2 regions of the Bradyrhizobium sp. YCK136 genome follow, and region 1 is predicted to be linked to the other one. Evidence: riboswitches for the same ligand, from Rfam matches in the RefSeq annotation. Region 1 holds a riboswitch; the other holds the start of a gene.
What was found. A riboswitch is a leader RNA that binds a small molecule or an ion and turns the genes downstream of it on or off. The one in region 1 is predicted to bind ZMP and ZTP.

Region 1 (7,844 bases):
GGGCGCGCCGCAGGTCTGGCCGGACAAGGCCGGCAACGTGCTGTTCGACGTTTCGATCGGCGACAAGGCCGCGACCGAAGCCGCCTTTGCCAAGGCGCATGCGGTCGCCGAGATCGCCATCGTCAATCCGCGCGTGGTCGCGAACTTCATGGAGACGCGCGCGGCGGTCTGCGAATATGACGCCAAGCGCGACCATCTGACGCTGACGGTCGGCAGCCAGGGCAGCCATCGCCTGCGCGACATTCTCTGCCAGAACGTGCTGAACATCCCGACCGAGAAGATGCGGGTGATCTGCCCCGACGTCGGCGGCGGCTTCGGCACAAAACTGTTTCCGTACCGCGAATACGCCCTGATGGCGGTCGCGGCGCGCAAGCTGAAGAAGGCGGTGAAATGGGCGGCCGACCGCTCCGAGCATTTCATGGGCGACGCGCAGGGTCGCGACAACGTCACGACCGCGAAGATGGCGCTGACTGAAGACGGCAAGTTCCTCGCCATGGATTGCGACTTGATGGGCGACATGGGCGCGTATCTGTCGACCTTCGGGCCCTATATCCCGCATGGCGGCGCCGGCATGCTGCCGGGCCTCTACGACATCCAGGCCTTCCACTGCCGGGTGCGCACCATCTTCACCCACAGCGTGCCGGTCGACGCCTATCGCGGCGCGGGCCGGCCCGAGGCGGCCTATGTCATCGAGCGCCTCGTCGATGCCTGCGCCCGCAAGCTCGACATGACGCCGGACGCCATCCGCCGCAAGAACTTCATCCAGCCAAAGGCGCTGCCGTACAAGACGGCCACGGGCAAGGTCTATGATTCCGGCGACTTCGCCGCGCATCTGAAGCGCGCCATGGAAATCGCCGAGTGGAAGGAGTTTCCCAAGCGCGCCAAGGCGGCCAAGAAGCAGGGGCTCATTCGCGGCATCGGCCTTGCGAGCTATGTCGAGATTTGCGGCGTGATGGGTGAGGAGACGGCCAACGTCCGCCTCGATCCCAATGGCGACGTCACTGTCCTGATCGGCACGCAGTCGAGCGGACAGGGGCACCAGACCGCCTATGCGCAGATCGTCGCCGAGCAGTTCGGCGTGGCGCCGGAGCGCGTCCACGTCCGTCAGGGCGATACCGACGAGATCGCGACCGGTCTCGGCACCGGCGGCTCGGCTTCGATCCCGTCAGGCGGCGTCAGCGTCGAGCGCGCCACGCGCGAGCTCGGGCAAAAGCTGAAGGAGATCGCGGCGCAGGCGCTGGAAGCCAGCGCCGGCGACCTCGAGATATCGGAGGGCGTGTTGCGCATCGCCGGTACCGACCGTTCGATCTCGTTCGCCGATCTCGCCAAGCGGCCGGGCGCCGATCCGTCGAAGCTGAACGGCAGCGCCACCTTCGCCAGCGCCGACGGCACCTATCCCAACGGCACCCATGTCGCGGAGGTCGAGATCGATCCGGCGACCGGCATCATCAAGATCGTCCACTACGTGATCGTCGACGATTTCGGCAAGACGCTCAACCCGCTGCTGCTCGCTGGCCAAGTGCATGGCGGCGCCATGCAGGGCATCGGCCAGGCCTTGATGGAGCAGGTGGTCTACGGCGCCGGTGACGGCCAGCTGATCACCGCGACCTTCATGGACTACGCGCTGCCGCGGGCGGCTGATGGTCCGGACTTCGTGTTCGAGACCGCCAACGTTCCATGCAAGACCAATCCCATGGGCGTGAAGGGGGCGGGCGAGGCCGGCGCGATCGGCTCCTGTCCGGCCGTCGTCAACGCCATCGTCGACGGGCTCTGGCGCGAGTACAAGATCGACCACATCGACATGCCGGCGACCCCGGAACGGGTGTGGATCGCCATCAGCGAGCACCGTCGCCGTCACAGCCTGTAAGCCACAATCCTGCCGCGCGGGAATAAACGCCCCGCGCGGGGTTCTATCCATGGATGGATCGCGACTCCCGTGAAGCGGGTGGAGGGTCCAATCCCAAGGCATCTGCGAGTCGGAGAAACTAACCAATGAAACGGACGATGATTGTCGTGACGACCCTGCTATTGGGCGCGGGCGCCGTGATGGCGCAGCAGGAGGTCGCGGTTCAACAGGATAATCTGATGCGCTCGCAGGCCAAGAGCCTCTATACGGTCATCCTGAAGATGACCAAGGGCGATATCCCCTACGACCAGAAGGCCGCCGACGAGGCGATCGCCAATCTCGAGACCGACGTCGCCAAGATCGCCAAGACCTTCGAAGTCAATCCCAAGCAGGACGTGGTGAACGCGACCTATGGGGCCTCGCCGAAGGTCTGGAAGAACAAGGCCGATTTCGACTCCAAGATCCCGCCGGTGCAGAAGGCGATCGCGCAGGTCAAGGGCAAGATCACCGACGTCGCGAGCCTCAAGGCCGCCTATACCGCGATCAACGATCGTTGCACCGACTGCCACGAGACGTATCGGCTGAAGTTGAAGTAGCCACCTGAATTTTTTCCACGCTCGACCTCGTAGCCCGGATGAGCGCAGCGATATCCGGGGAAGGCGACCCCGCATGTCGCTTCGCTCATGCGGCTCCGAGCGTTGCTTCAATCAGCACGGCCTGCCGGACCTGGTAGTTGCGGCAGGTGCGCAGGTCAGCTAGGTTGTACTTCACGAAGAGCCTCCGTGCTCATTCGTCCTATCGCGCGACTGGCGAGCTAACGTGGAATCGACCACGGTGAAGCGCGAAGGGTTCCGACGCCGATCGCCTGGGCAACCAATCTGCTGGAAAAACAGCGTGTTGAGGAGCCCGAGCATGCCGTCATTTCGCAACGAACTGTCCATCAACGATCAAGAGATCGCCGCTGCCCTTGTGGGGGAAGAGCGCCGCCAACAGGACGGCGTCGAGCTGATTCCGTCCGAGAATTACACCTACCCGGAGGTGCTTGAGCTGCTCGGATCGGTCTTCACCAATAAATATTCCGAGGGATATCCGGGACGCCGATACTACGGCGGCCAGCAGTATACGGACGAAATCGAGCGCCTCGCACGCGAGCGGGCTTGCTCGCTTTTTCGTGCCGAGCACGCCAACGTTCAGCCTCTTTCCGGATCGCCGATGAATCAGGCCGTCTATCTCGGCCTGTTGGAGCCCGGCGACACCATTCTCGCCATGGACCTGTCCCATGGCGGTCATCTCACCCACGGCGCGCCGGTGTCCCATATGGGGCGTTTGTTCAACTTCATTCGCTACAAGACGGACCCGTCAAACGGCGGCGCGATAGATTTCGACGAATTGCGCGCGATTGCGCGTGAAGCGCGTCCGAAGATGGTGTTGTGCGGCTACAGCTCCTATCCGCGCGACCTGGACTATGCGGCATTCAAGAGTATTGCCGACGAAGTTGGCGCGCTCACGATGGCTGACGTGAGCCACTATGGCGGATTGGTTGCCGCGAATGTCATGCGCAATCCGATTGATGCCGGCTTCGACGTCATGACGACGACATCCCACAAGACACTGCGCGGCCCCCGGGGCGGGATCATCCTATGCCGGAAAGAAAATGCCGGTCGGATCGATGCTTCCGTATTTCCCGGTTTGCAGGGCGGACCTCACATGAACGTCGTGGCCGGGATTGCCGTGACGCTCAAGAAGGCGGCGACCCCGGATTTCCAGGTCTACGCGCGGCAGGTCTTGCGCAACGCGAAGGTTCTTGCCGGCGCGCTGATGGAGCGCGGGATGAAGCTGGTCACGGACGGGACGGACAATCACATGATGGTCGTCGATACGGCAGCGTCCGTCGGAATGGACGGGCGGGCCGCCGAGGATGTGCTTGATGCCATAGCCATCACCACGAACAAGCAAGTGATTCCGGACGATCCGCGCCCGCCGCTCAGGCCGAGCGGTATTCGCCTTGGGACACCGGCGGCGACCACGCGTGGCATGGGAGAGCCCGAAATGCGTCGTATCGGCGAGTTCATTGCGGCGGCTCTGCAGGCGAACGGCAACGATGTGGTCGTCGCGCGCCTCAGGTCAGAGTGCGTCGAGATGTGCCGGGCTTTTCCTGTTCCGGGCGTGGTGTCCGGAGCAAATTCTGTTCCGAAGGCCTGACGGATCGTTCTCAGAGTGGTTATCTTCGGTCGAGCCGCCGCGGCGTTGATTCGACCTGCTGGATGCCGGCGCATCTCGCTCCCGATTGCCTCACGATGTTTGGAGTTCCAACGCGCGGCGCGGATCCTAGTCAACAGCGAGACTGGCCATGGTAAAACCCTTTCCGTCGAAGACCCACATCGGCAACCATATGCTGCATCCGGAAACGCTGATGCTGACCTATGGCTATGATCCGCAACTGTCGGAAGGCGCCATCAAGCCGCCGGTGTTCCTGACCTCGACCTTCGTGTTCAAGACCGCCGAAGACGGGCAGGACTTCTTCGACTACGTCGCCGGCCGGCGCGAGCCGCCGGAGGGGATGGGCGCGGGCCTGGTCTATTCGCGCTTCAACCACCCCAACAGCGAAATCGTCGAGGACAGGCTCGCGGTCTATGAGCGCACCGAGAGCTGCGCGCTGTTCTCCTCCGGCATGGCGGCCATCGCAACCACGATCCTCGCCTTCGTGCGCCCCGGCGACGTCATCCTGCACTCCCAGCCGCTCTATGGCGGGACGGAAACCCTGCTGACCAACACGCTTGCGCGCCTGTCGATCGGCGCTGTCGGCTTTGCCGACGGCATCGACGAGGCGGCGGTCAAGCAGGCCTCGGAGGAGGCGATGGGCAAGGGCCGGGTTTCGATGATCCTGATCGAGACCCCGGCCAACCCGACCAATGGCCTCGTCGACGTCGCGATGATCCGCCGCATCGCCGACGCGATCGGAAAGACCCAGGGGCATACGCCGATCATCGCCTGCGACAATACGCTGCTCGGGCCGGTGTTTCAGCGGCCGATCGAGCATGGCGCGGACCTTTCGCTGTACTCGCTGACCAAATATGTCGGCGGTCACTCCGACCTGATCGCGGGCGCCGCTCGGCGCGAAGGCGATCATGAAGGGCATCAAGTCGCTGCGCGGAGCCATCGGCACCCAGCTCGATCCGCATTCCTGCTGGATGATCAACCGCTCGCTCGAGACGCTGAGCCTGCGCATGGAAAAAGCCGATGCGAATGCGCGCCTCGTGGCGGCTTATTTGCGCGATCATCCCAAGGTGGCCAAGGTCCACTATCTCGGTCATCACGAGGAGGCATCGCCAGCGGGGCGTGTGTTCGCGAGGCAGTGCCTGGGGGCGGGATCGACGTTCTCGTTCGACATCGCCGGCGGCAAGGAGGCCGCGGTCAAATTCCTCAACGCGCTGCAAATCCTCAAGCTGGCGGTGAGCCTCGGCGGCACGGAGTCGCTGGCCAGCCTGCCGGCGACGATGACCCATTCCGGCGTTCCCGCCGACATCCGCCAGAAGATCGGCGTGCTCGATTCCACGATCCGGCTGTCGATCGGCATCGAGAACCCGTCGGATCTGATCGCGGACCTCGCGCAGGCGCTGAACGCGGCTTGAGCGGGGGGATCAAAGCGGATTGGACGCGCGGCATGCCGACATGATCGCCGCGGCAGCCTCGTTGCTCTGCGCGCCCGAGAGCTGCCGCACGAGGCAGACGTAATAGCCCTTGCTGGATGCGTTCAACAGGGAATCGCCGTTGACGACGAGCCAGTTGCAGGCGGAGCGGATGTACTGCACGGCAAGGGGCGATCGTGTATCGCGGATTGCGGACAGCTCGCATTGAGCTTGCTTTTCCATGTCGCTCTGCGCGAGCACCGGTCCGAAGAAGCAAAGAAACGCTCCGGCGGCGACGAGGCCTGGCACAACGTGCCACGGCGCGCGCGCCGATCTTCTGATGCCGGCGTCGCCGGGCCGATCGAGAACGCTGGAAACGAGCCGCACGGTGCCACTCTGGAAATTGGTGAGGCCGAAGTTTACGGCGGAACGCGCGAGGCTGGCAAGGCACGAGGTTCGGACATTCCCGCACGTTAAGGTCCTCGCCCGAATCGAAAAGGCCGGACGCTCCCTCCTTGCGTCCGGCCTTTCCGCGACGAAGCCGCGTTTTCGCTTACTTCGTCACCTGGCCGCGGATCTCGCCGCCCGGGTTCGCCGCCGTGTGGATGTTGACGTAGAGCTTGCCGGCCAGCAGATCGGCGGCCTGCGCGTCGGTCAGCGTCGCAGAGCCCTCGACCGGGCTCGACGTCGCATTCGGGATCGCGATCGCTACGCCGGCGTTCTTGCCGGCCTCGGCGGGCCCGTGGAAATGAGCGGCGGTGGCGGGGCCGGAGAGGCCGGAATAGGTCACCTTCCAGGAGAGCTTCTTGCTGGCGGCGTCATAGTCGAGATCGGCCGTTCCGGTGCCGCTGGTGGTGGTGGCGGGCACCTCGGACTTGCCGTCCAGCGTCGCCTTCAGTTTCTCCGCGCTGGCCGGGGCGGCGAACGCGACGGCAGCTCCGAGTGCCAGCGTGGCAAAAATTGCTTTGTTCATGGGTCTCTCCCTGTTGACGTCTGATTGCGGTCAACTTGCAAACAGTGCGCGCAGGAGTTTATTCCCGGATCAAGCTCAAACCATCTAAATTATTCGTGGCTGGAGCGGCCACCGGCGAATCCGTAAGTTCGGCCGATCTCCATGGGATACCTCGATGCTGCGACGAACAATTCTTGTCATGCTGATCGCTGCCGTTGCAGGCTTCGGCGTCTATTGGTGGCTGACGGCGCCGGCCGCATCGGCCGTGCCGTTGCCATCCCGGGCGCCGGATCTTGCCAACGGGCAGGAGATCTTCAATGCCGGCGGATGCTCCTCCTGCCATGCCGTGCCCAACCAGCCCGACCGCTTGCGGCTCGGCGGGGGCCTGGCGCTCGGCTCGCCATTCGGCACGTTCTACGTGCCCAACATTTCCCCCGATGCCGCCGACGGCATCGGGCGCTGGAGCGAGACCGAATTCGTCAGCGCCGTGATGCGCGGCGTGTCGCCCGAGGGCCAGCACTACTTCCCGGCATTTCCCTACACGTCCTATCATCTGGCGAAGGTGGAGGACGTTCGCGATCTCTTCGCCTATCTGAAGACGCTGCCGCCGGTGTCCGGCAGGGTGCGCGACCATGACCTGCCGTTTCCCTTCAACATCCGCCGCAATGTCGGCATCTGGAAATTGCTGTTCATGCAGAGCGGGCCGTTCGTCGCGGACGCGACGCACTCGCCGCAATGGAATCGCGGCGCCTATCTCGTCAACGGCTTCGGCCATTGCGCGGAGTGTCACAGCCCGCGCAATCTGCTCGGCGGCATCATCACCGCGCAGCGTTTCGCCGGCGGGCCCAATCCGGAAGGCGAGGGGTGGGTGCCGAACATCACGCAAAAGGGCATTGGCGAATGGAGCGTGAAGGATGTCGCCAATTTCCTGAAGACCGGCGAATTGCCCGAGGGCGACAGCGCCGGCGGCGCGATGGCGCGCGTGATCAAGAACACCTCGCAATTGTCGGATGAGGACATTGCGGCGATGGCGGATTACCTCAAGTCGCTGCCGCCGGTCGATGGACCGCCGCGCCCGAAACGCAAGGATGCTGGTTAGAGGCTAGCTCGCGCCGAACGCCTTGAAGGTGATGATGGTGAGCGTGTCCTGGATGCCGGGCAGCACCTGCACCTTTTCGTTGATGAAGTGGCCGATGTCGGTGTCCTTGTCGACGTAGAACTTCACCAGCAGGTCGTAATGGCCGGCCGTGGAGTAGATCTCGGAGGCGATCTCGGCTTCGGCGAGCGCATTGGCGACCGTATAGGACTGGCCGAGCTTGCATTTGATCTGGACGAAAAAGGGAACCATTGCAGTCACTCCGAAGGCATATCTGGCGGCTAATAGGCCAAAACCGGGGGGGCCTGGCAAGCGAACTTG
Region 2 (7,844 bases), 3.0 Mb from region 1:
GCCCTATTTCGCCACCAGCATCGCGCCAGATGCTGCCACAGGCCAATCGCTGTGGGGCTTTGCGATGGCGGCTGCGGGCCTCGCCATCGCGCTGATGTCGCCGGTGCTGGGGGCCATCGCGGATGCCTCGGGCCGCAGGAAACCATGGATCGCGGGGTTCGGCACGCTGCTGGTGCTGGCGTCCTGCACGCTGTGGATCGGCAAGCCCGGCGATCCCTCAGTCATTCCGCCCCTGCTCACCGCGGTCGCGCTCGCCAGCGTCGGCGCGGAATTCGCCACCCTCTTCAACAACGCGATGATGCCGACCCTGGTGCCGCCCGAGCGAATCGGCCGGCTCTCCGGCACCGGCTGGGCTACGGGTTACATCGGCGGCATCGTGAGCCTGATCATCGTGCTCGGCTTGCTCGCTGCGAATCCCGAGACCGGACGCACGCTGCTCGGCTTCACGCCGCTGTTCGGGCTCGATCCGGCCAGTCATCAAGGTGATCGCGCCGCCGGACCGCTGACCGGGGTGTGGTTCATCATCTTCGTGACGCCGATGTTCCTGTTCACGCCGGACTATCCGGCGAAGCGGCCGGTGCGCGAGGCGCTACGCAAAGGCCTGTCGGAGCTGAAGCAATCGATCAGGAGTTTGCCGCAGCAGAAATCGCTCGCAGCGTTCCTGCTCGCCAACATGATCTACACCGACGGCCTGGTGTCGCTGTTCGCATTCGGCGGCATCTACGCCGCCGGCACCTTCGGCTGGCACACGATCCAGATCGGCACCTTCGGAATCATGCTCGCCATCGCCGGCGCGTTCGGCGCCTGGCTCGGCGGCAAGCTCGACGATCATCTCGGGCCGAAGCGCGTCATCGCCGGCAGCATGCTGATTCTGCTGCTGTCGGTGGCGGCGATCCTTCTGGTCGACAAGGACAGCGTGCTGTTCGTCAAGGTCGCGGCCCCCCAGCCGGGCGCTCCCCTGTTCTCGAGCGCGGCTGAACGCGCCTATCTCGTGCTGGGCTGCCTGATTGGCGCCGCCGGCGGTCCGCTTCAGGCTGCCTCGCGCACGTTGCTGATCCGCCTCGCGCCAAAGGATCGCATCGCGCAGTATTTCGGCCTGTTCGCGCTGACCGGGAAAGTGACGTCCTTCATCGGCCCACTGCTGATCGGCATGATCACGGCGGTGACGGCCAGCCAGAAGGCCGGCATGGCCGTGCTGGTGGTGTTCTTCGTCGCGGGACTGGGGCTGTTGATGCGGGTGCGGGAGTAGCTTCCCGCCGTCGTTCCGGGGCATCGCGGAGCGATGAACCCGGAATGACGGCGAAATCAGTGCCTGAAATGCCGCGTTCCCGTGAACACCATGGCGATGCCGTGCTCGTCGGCGGCCTTGATCACCTCGTCGTCGCGCATGGAGCCGCCGGGCTGCACAACGGCGGTAGCGCCGGCCTCGATGCAGGCGAGCATGCCGTCGGCGAACGGGAAGAACGCATCCGAGGCCACCACCGAGCCCTTGGTGAGCGGCTCGGCGAGCTTCAGCTCAGCCGCCGCATCCTGCGCCTTGCGCGCCGCGATCCGGGCTGAATCGACCCGGCTCATCTGGCCCGCGCCGATGCCGACGGTAGCGAGATCCTTGGCGTAGATGATGGTGTTGGACTTGACGTGCTTGGCCACCCGGAACGCGAACTTGAGGTCGCGCATCTCGGCGTCCGTGGGCGCACGCTTGGTCACCACCTTGAACGTCATGTCGTCGACCACGGCGTTGTCGCGGCTCTGCACGAGCAGGCCGCCGGCCACCGTCTTGGCGGTGAGGCCCGGCGCGCGCGGATCGGGCAGGCTGCCCGCGAGCAGCAGGCGGAGGTTCTTGCGCGCGCCGATGATCGCGATCGCTTCCTCGCTGGCGTCGGGCGCGATGATCACCTCGGTGAAGATCTTCGTGATCTCGCGCGCGGTGTCGGCGTCGAGCGCGCGGTTCATCGCGATGATGCCGCCGAACGCCGAGGTCGAATCGCAGGCGAGCGCTTTGCGATAGGCGCTGACGAGGTCGGAGCCCTCAGCGACGCCGCAGGGATTGGCGTGCTTGACGATGACGCAGGCCGCGGTGCGCTTGGCGTCAAACTCGCCGATGCACTCGTATGCCGCATCGGTGTCGTTGATGTTGTTGTAGGAGAGCTCCTTGCCCTGCAGCTGCCGTGCGGTCGAGACGCCCGGGCGCTTGTCGGGAGTCGCATAGAATGCCGCGGTCTGGTGCGGGTTCTCGCCGTAGCGCAGCGACTGGATCAATTTGCCGCCGAAGGCGCGGAAATCAGGTGCGTCGATCTCGAGCTGCCGGTTGAACCAGTTCGAGATCGCGGCGTCGTAGGCCGCGGTGCGCGCATAGGCCTTCGCGGCAAGCCGCCGGCGCAGCTTCAGCGTGGTTGCGCCCTTGTTGGCGGCGAGTTCGTCGAGCACCGCCTTGTAGTCCTCGGCCTCGACCACCACGGCGACGTCGTCATGGTTCTTGGCGGCGGCGCGGATCATCGCGGGGCCGCCGATGTCGATGTTCTCGATGCAATCCTCGAAGCCCGCGCCTTTGTCCACGGTCGCCTCGAACGGATAGAGATTGACGACGAGCAGATCGATCGGCGCGATGCCGTGCGCCTTCATCGCATCCGCATGGTCCTTGTTGTCGCGGATCGCGAGCAGGCCGCCATGCACCTTCGGATGCAGCGTCTTGACGCGGCCGTCCATCATCTCGGGGAAGCCGGTCAGCTCGGAAACGTCCTTCACCTTGAGGCCGGCCGCGGCGATCGCCTTGGCGGTGCCGCCGGTCGAAACCAGTTCGACGTCATGGGCGGCAAGCGCCTTGGCGAATTCGATCAGGCCGGTCTTGTCGGAGACGGAAAGCAGGGCACGGGTGACGCGGCGGGGATGGTCAGTCATGAGCAAGATCCTCTGTCTTAAGGAGTGTCTATGCCCAGGCGCGCGGCGTCTTAAGTCCCGCGCTTCCCGATGGTGCTCCATCCAAGGTCGCCAGTCGCGCGAGCGAGCGCTCGATAGCAGCTTTCGGCCGTTTTCACAACGATGAGATGGGGCCGAATCGTGCGCATTTACAGCGGAAGTTCCGGCTCGCGGCGGGCGTTGCGGCGGGCATTGGTGACAGCGGGCGAAGCGGTGGAGCGGACAAAGCTCCAGCGGAGCGAGGGCACCTGGCGGGCATCCTGCCGGATCACGATCTGCGCGGTGCGGCGCGGGCCGTCATTGCCGGCCAGGAACACGCTGTCCTCGAGATCGACCTTGTCGTCGAGCGCCTCGAAGGTCCAGACGTCGCGGTTCGGCAGCACCAGCATGACGCCGCGGGCATCCGACAGCCGGCTCGCCTTCACCGCCGGATGCAGATGGAAGCGGACCGCGAAATCGGCATCCGCGCCCTTGAAACGTCCGCCTTGCGGCGGCGACAGCGTGTCCTCGCCGTCGATGCGCGCGCCGTCATTGGCGATCATCAGGACGCGGCGATGGATCGCGCCGAATTTGGCAAGATAGCCGTCATGCGACGTCGTGAGCAGCGTGCCGTTCTGAACGACCTCGCGATAGCTCTCGACCTCGACCGGGCCGCTGGTGACAGGCGAGCCATGCAACAGCCGCTTCATCGCCGACATCTCCACGAACTGGCATGAAGAGGTGTCGTGATAGGTCAGCGTCGAATGCGCCGCCGTGCTGCGCGCGAACGGCCGCCAATTGTCGCGGCCCGTGGTCGGCATCCCGCAATTGGTGACGATGCGGCTGATGCCGGAGGACAATTCGAACGACAGGCAGCCGGCATGGGCGTCGTGGCTGACGCCGGCCGGCGGTGGCGGGCCGGTGTCGATGATCAGTGTGGTCTGGCCGGCATCGAGGCGCTGGAAGCCGGTATGCGGCATGTTCGCCATCGGCGCGCCGTGGGTGTCGTCATAGGCGAGCAGCGTGGCGAGCAGGTCCGAGGGCGTTGCGCTCATGCCGTTGAACAGCGCGAAATTGCCGTCGCCATGCCGGAAGAAGCGCAGCATCGGCATCATGCGGTCGATCGCGTTGAGCAGCGCCGGCGGCGGCGCGATGTTGCGCGCGGCAAAGGTCTGCCGCAGCGGCAAGAGGTCGATCAGGAGCTCGATCAGCGCGCCCGGATTGCGGGAGATGTGTCCGCCGTCGGGCAGGATCTGCCGCTGCAGTTCGTCCGAAAGTTTTTTCGAGGCGCTGCGGATATGGCGCGCCTGGTTGGCGAGGCAGAGTGTCGTGTAGCACAGCGCGATCAGCACCTGGAGCTTCGGCACCCCGTCCGGGATGTTGACCATGGTGTAGCGCAGGAAGCGGATCTCGCGGGCCAGCGCGCGCAGATAGCGGCGGTAGAATTTGTTGTCGGTGTCGTTGAGCACCAGGGGCGCCTGCGACAGCAGCGAGATCACGCGCCGCGCGAGCACGTCGGCGCGCCGCGCGACGGGGCGGCGCTTGTTGGCGGGGTTGGCGATCCAGTCCTCGACCAGCGCGCGCGCATTGGCGCGCGTCAGCGCGGTGTCGGCGGCGCGCAGATGGCGCAGCCAGCCGAAGCCGAGCAGCGCAACCTCCCAATCCTCCGACGGCGGCTCGAGATCGAAGATCGAGCGGCCGTGGCAATTGACGATCTTGCCAGCGAAGACGAAGCGGCCGGCATAGATCTCGGCGGCGCGGGTCGCGTCCGCGGTGCGCAGATCATGCGGCGCGATGATCAGGCGGTCGGTGCGGCCGGGCCAGACCCGTGACAGCGCAACGGAGCCGCCGCTCGCGCGCGCGAGCATGTTCCGCGCGAAGCGGTTCATCACCAGCGTCGAGATACGTCTGCGTTGAGCGACCGACACGCCTTGCCTTGAAGGGGGAGAGGAGGATTCCGACGAATCCTTATTAATCCCAAAATCGACCGTCTGACACCACCTTGAACGGTGGGAATCAACGCCGAGGTTGCAAAAACCAGTGCAAAATCAGGATTTAACGAGCCGGGCTGCAAAGAATCCGTCGAGCCCGCCGAGCTTGGGATCGGCGTTCGGCAGATGGCTGGGCAGGGTGCGCAGGTCGCCCTCGGCAGTGATGATCTCGGAGAGCCCTGAGACCTCCAACGCCTCGATCGGGACGCGGCGAAGCGCAGGCTCTGCGGCCAGCAGCGTGGCGATGGCCTGTTCGCCCTCTTCGGGTTCCAGCGAGCAGGTGCAGTAGACCAGCGTCCCGCCCGGCTTGAGCAGCGAGACCGATTTTCGCAGCAGCCGCTGCTGGAGCGCGGTCAGGGCGGCGATGTCGGACTCCTGTCGCAGCCAGGCCACGTCGGGATGACGGCGGATCGTGCCGGTCGAGGTGCAGGGCGCGTCGATCAGGATACCGTCAAAACCTTCGGCGGGGCCGGCCCATTCCGCGGCGTCAGCGACGACGGTCTCGGCCTGGAGCGACAGCCGCGCCAGATTCTCGCGCAGCCGTGCGACCCGGGCGGGCGAGCGGTCGATCGCCGTGACATGCGCGCCGGCGTGCGCCAGTTGCGCGGTCTTGCCGCCGGGGGCGGCGCAGAGATCGGCAATGGACTTGCCCTTAATGTCGCCGAACAGCCGGGCCGGCAATGCGGCGGCGGCATCCTGCACCCACCACTGTCCCTCGGCGAAGCCGGGCAGCATGGTCACCGAGCCGTGCAGCAGCATCCGCACCGTCCCCGTCGGCAGCGTCTCGCCGTGCAGGCGGCTCGCCCATTGTTCGGCGTCCGACTTCACGGTCAGATCGAGTGACGGCTCATGGCCGAGCGCCAGCGCCATGTCTCTTGCGGCGGCCTCGCCATAATGTGCGCGCCAGCGCGCCAGCAGCCATGGCGGCAGGTCCAGCGATTGCGTGGCGACTTCCTCGACCAGCGCCTGGCCCTCGCGCGCACAGCGGCGCAGCACGGCGTTGACGAGGCCGGCATAGCGCGCGGCGCGCCGGTCGGATTGCACGAGGCGGACGGAGAGATCGACGGCGGCATGATCGGGCACGTCCATCCAGAGGATCTGGGCGGCGCCGATCAGCAGCGCGCTCTGCGCGCGCGGTGCTTCGGAGGGGATGCCCTTGTCGAGCAGGCGGGATAGCACATGGCCGAGCGTGCCGAGCCGGCGCAGCACGGTCGCGACCAGGCGGCGCATCAGCGCGCGGTCGCGGTCGGCCAGCGTCTTCAGTCCGGGATGGGCGCCGCTGCCGTCGAGCTGGTCGTCAAGCGTGCGGTGCTTGTGCAGCACGCCGTCGACGATGTCGGCGGCAATCCGCCGCGCCGCGAGACCAGGCACTTCGGATGGTGGGGCGAAACGTTGAGATGGCATGCGGAAGCAAGGTTCTGAGCGAGCGGCAGTTCCGCCGATATGGGCGCATGCCTTGAGAAAGCGATCTCTGGCACGCGAATATGCCAAATGTAAGAATCGCTTCCGGCTTTTTCAGCCCTTTGGGCCCGATTTCAGGAATGCGTTATTGGACGTCGCATTGCGGCTCGTCCTGCGCTAGAAGACCTGGCGATGAGTGACCAGCCACCCGTTTCCGATCGCAAGCCGCTGTCGCCGGCAGCCCAGCGCGCGCTGGCCGAGGCCGAGGCGCGCCGACAGGCTGCGGCGGTCCAGGCCGAGGACGACGCCAAGGCGACGCCGAAAGAGTTGCAGGGGCCGAAGGGACCCGAGCCGACCCGCTACGGCGATTGGGAGCGCAAGGGCATCGCGTCCGACTTCTGAGCCGTCAGCCGGATCGGTCGACGATGCGGGCAAGGCTCGTCCCGGCCGCTAGAGATAATGGTGCTCCTGGGCGCGGCGCAGGTTGATGTCGACCGCGGCCACCGACCGCGTACACGTTCGGATGAGCTGTGCCGTGGCGGTCGTGGACACGGCTGTCGTCGTAGCCGCAGCGAATCCCGCCGAGTGCGTCGAACGCGATGAGCCCCTGCCGCTGCATGTCCTGATAGAGCGGGCTCGAGTCCAGCCGGTAGGACGGTCCTGTCCCGTCGATGACGTAATCGACGTCGTGACGATCGCCCTCGCCCAGGATCGCGCGAAATCGGCCGCCGATGCCGGTCACGTTGCGCAGCCGGGCGTGGGCCGAGAGCCTGCCCGAGCGCATCAGGTCGCGGATACGGATTGCGTTCTCCAGCGGCATCGCCGAACGATTGCGGAGCCAGCCGGAATTGTAGACGTCCATGAAGCGCATCTTCTCGACATCGCGCATCCGGCTCCAGGCATCGCACATCACGTCGATGACACTGACGAGATAGGAGTAGACGCTGGGCTCGCCGGACTCCGCTCGCCCGATGTTGTGCTCGAGATCGGCCAGCGCATCGCCGCCGACGTTGCGGCAAGACAGATCGCAGCGAATTCCGGTGGTCTCCAGCAGCAGTCCGGAAAGGCGGGCGGCAAAGGCGTCCGCTTCGATTCGCTCGCGGCTGGCCACATAGCGATGCAGGGCGTCGCGGAAGTCATCTGCGGTGGCGGGAAGCGTCACCGGCTGCACCGTCGGAAACAGGCCGCTTCTGGAGAAGCAGGTCATCCTGACGGACTGGTGGGTTTTGGCCAGCGCCGCCGCGGTGTCGACCGCGCTGAGTCCGCTTCCGAGGATGCCGACCTCGACGCCGTCGCGATCGGCGAAGGCGAATTGGGCGTAGGGGTCGCGGATGTAGTTCGGGATTGCGGCGAGGCCGTAATGGTCGTCGGGCGCGTTGTGACCGGTGCAGAGGATCAGCACGGACGAGATATGCCTGATGTTGAGGTCGGTCGTCAGCAGGACATCGCGATCCGGCGAGAACCGCATGCGGACAATTTCGGCATGCTCGACATGAACGGGCACGCCGGCGCTGCGGCATTGCGCGATCGCGGCCAGTCGCACGGCGTCGAGGTAGT

Region 2: linked by a shared signal. The riboswitch ahead of purH (bifunctional phosphoribosylaminoimidazolecarboxamide formyltransferase/IMP cyclohydrolase) and the one ahead of glyA (serine hydroxymethyltransferase) in region 1 are both predicted to bind ZMP and ZTP.

The regions. Positions count from the first base shown of each region.
Region 1 is NZ_CP172424.1:3,064,523-3,072,366, forward strand. Features, by position in the region: gene ACFLEY_RS14420 (xanthine dehydrogenase family protein molybdopterin-binding subunit) at 1-1,867, shown strand, start outside; gene ACFLEY_RS14425 (cytochrome c) at 1,993-2,442, shown strand; ZMP/ZTP riboswitch at 2,639-2,724, shown strand; gene glyA (serine hydroxymethyltransferase) at 2,759-4,048, shown strand; partial or broken gene ACFLEY_RS14435 (cystathionine gamma-synthase family protein) at 4,197-5,478, shown strand; gene ACFLEY_RS14440 (VF_A0006 family four-cysteine protein) at 5,488-5,718, opposite strand; gene ACFLEY_RS14445 (hypothetical protein) at 5,701-5,952, shown strand; gene ACFLEY_RS14450 (CHRD domain-containing protein) at 6,029-6,448, opposite strand; gene ACFLEY_RS14455 (cytochrome c) at 6,603-7,526, shown strand; gene ACFLEY_RS14460 (Lrp/AsnC family transcriptional regulator) at 7,530-7,775, opposite strand.
Region 2 is NZ_CP172424.1:73,093-80,936, forward strand. Features, by position in the region: gene ACFLEY_RS00380 (MFS transporter) at 1-1,249, shown strand, start outside; gene purH (bifunctional phosphoribosylaminoimidazolecarboxamide formyltransferase/IMP cyclohydrolase) at 1,306-2,898, opposite strand; ZMP/ZTP riboswitch at 2,924-3,006, opposite strand; gene ACFLEY_RS00390 (heparinase II/III family protein) at 3,066-4,784, opposite strand; gene ACFLEY_RS00395 (transcription antitermination factor NusB) at 4,944-6,290, opposite strand; gene ACFLEY_RS00400 (DUF1674 domain-containing protein) at 6,480-6,689, shown strand; gene ACFLEY_RS00405 (FAD/NAD(P)-binding protein) at 6,694-7,844, opposite strand, start outside.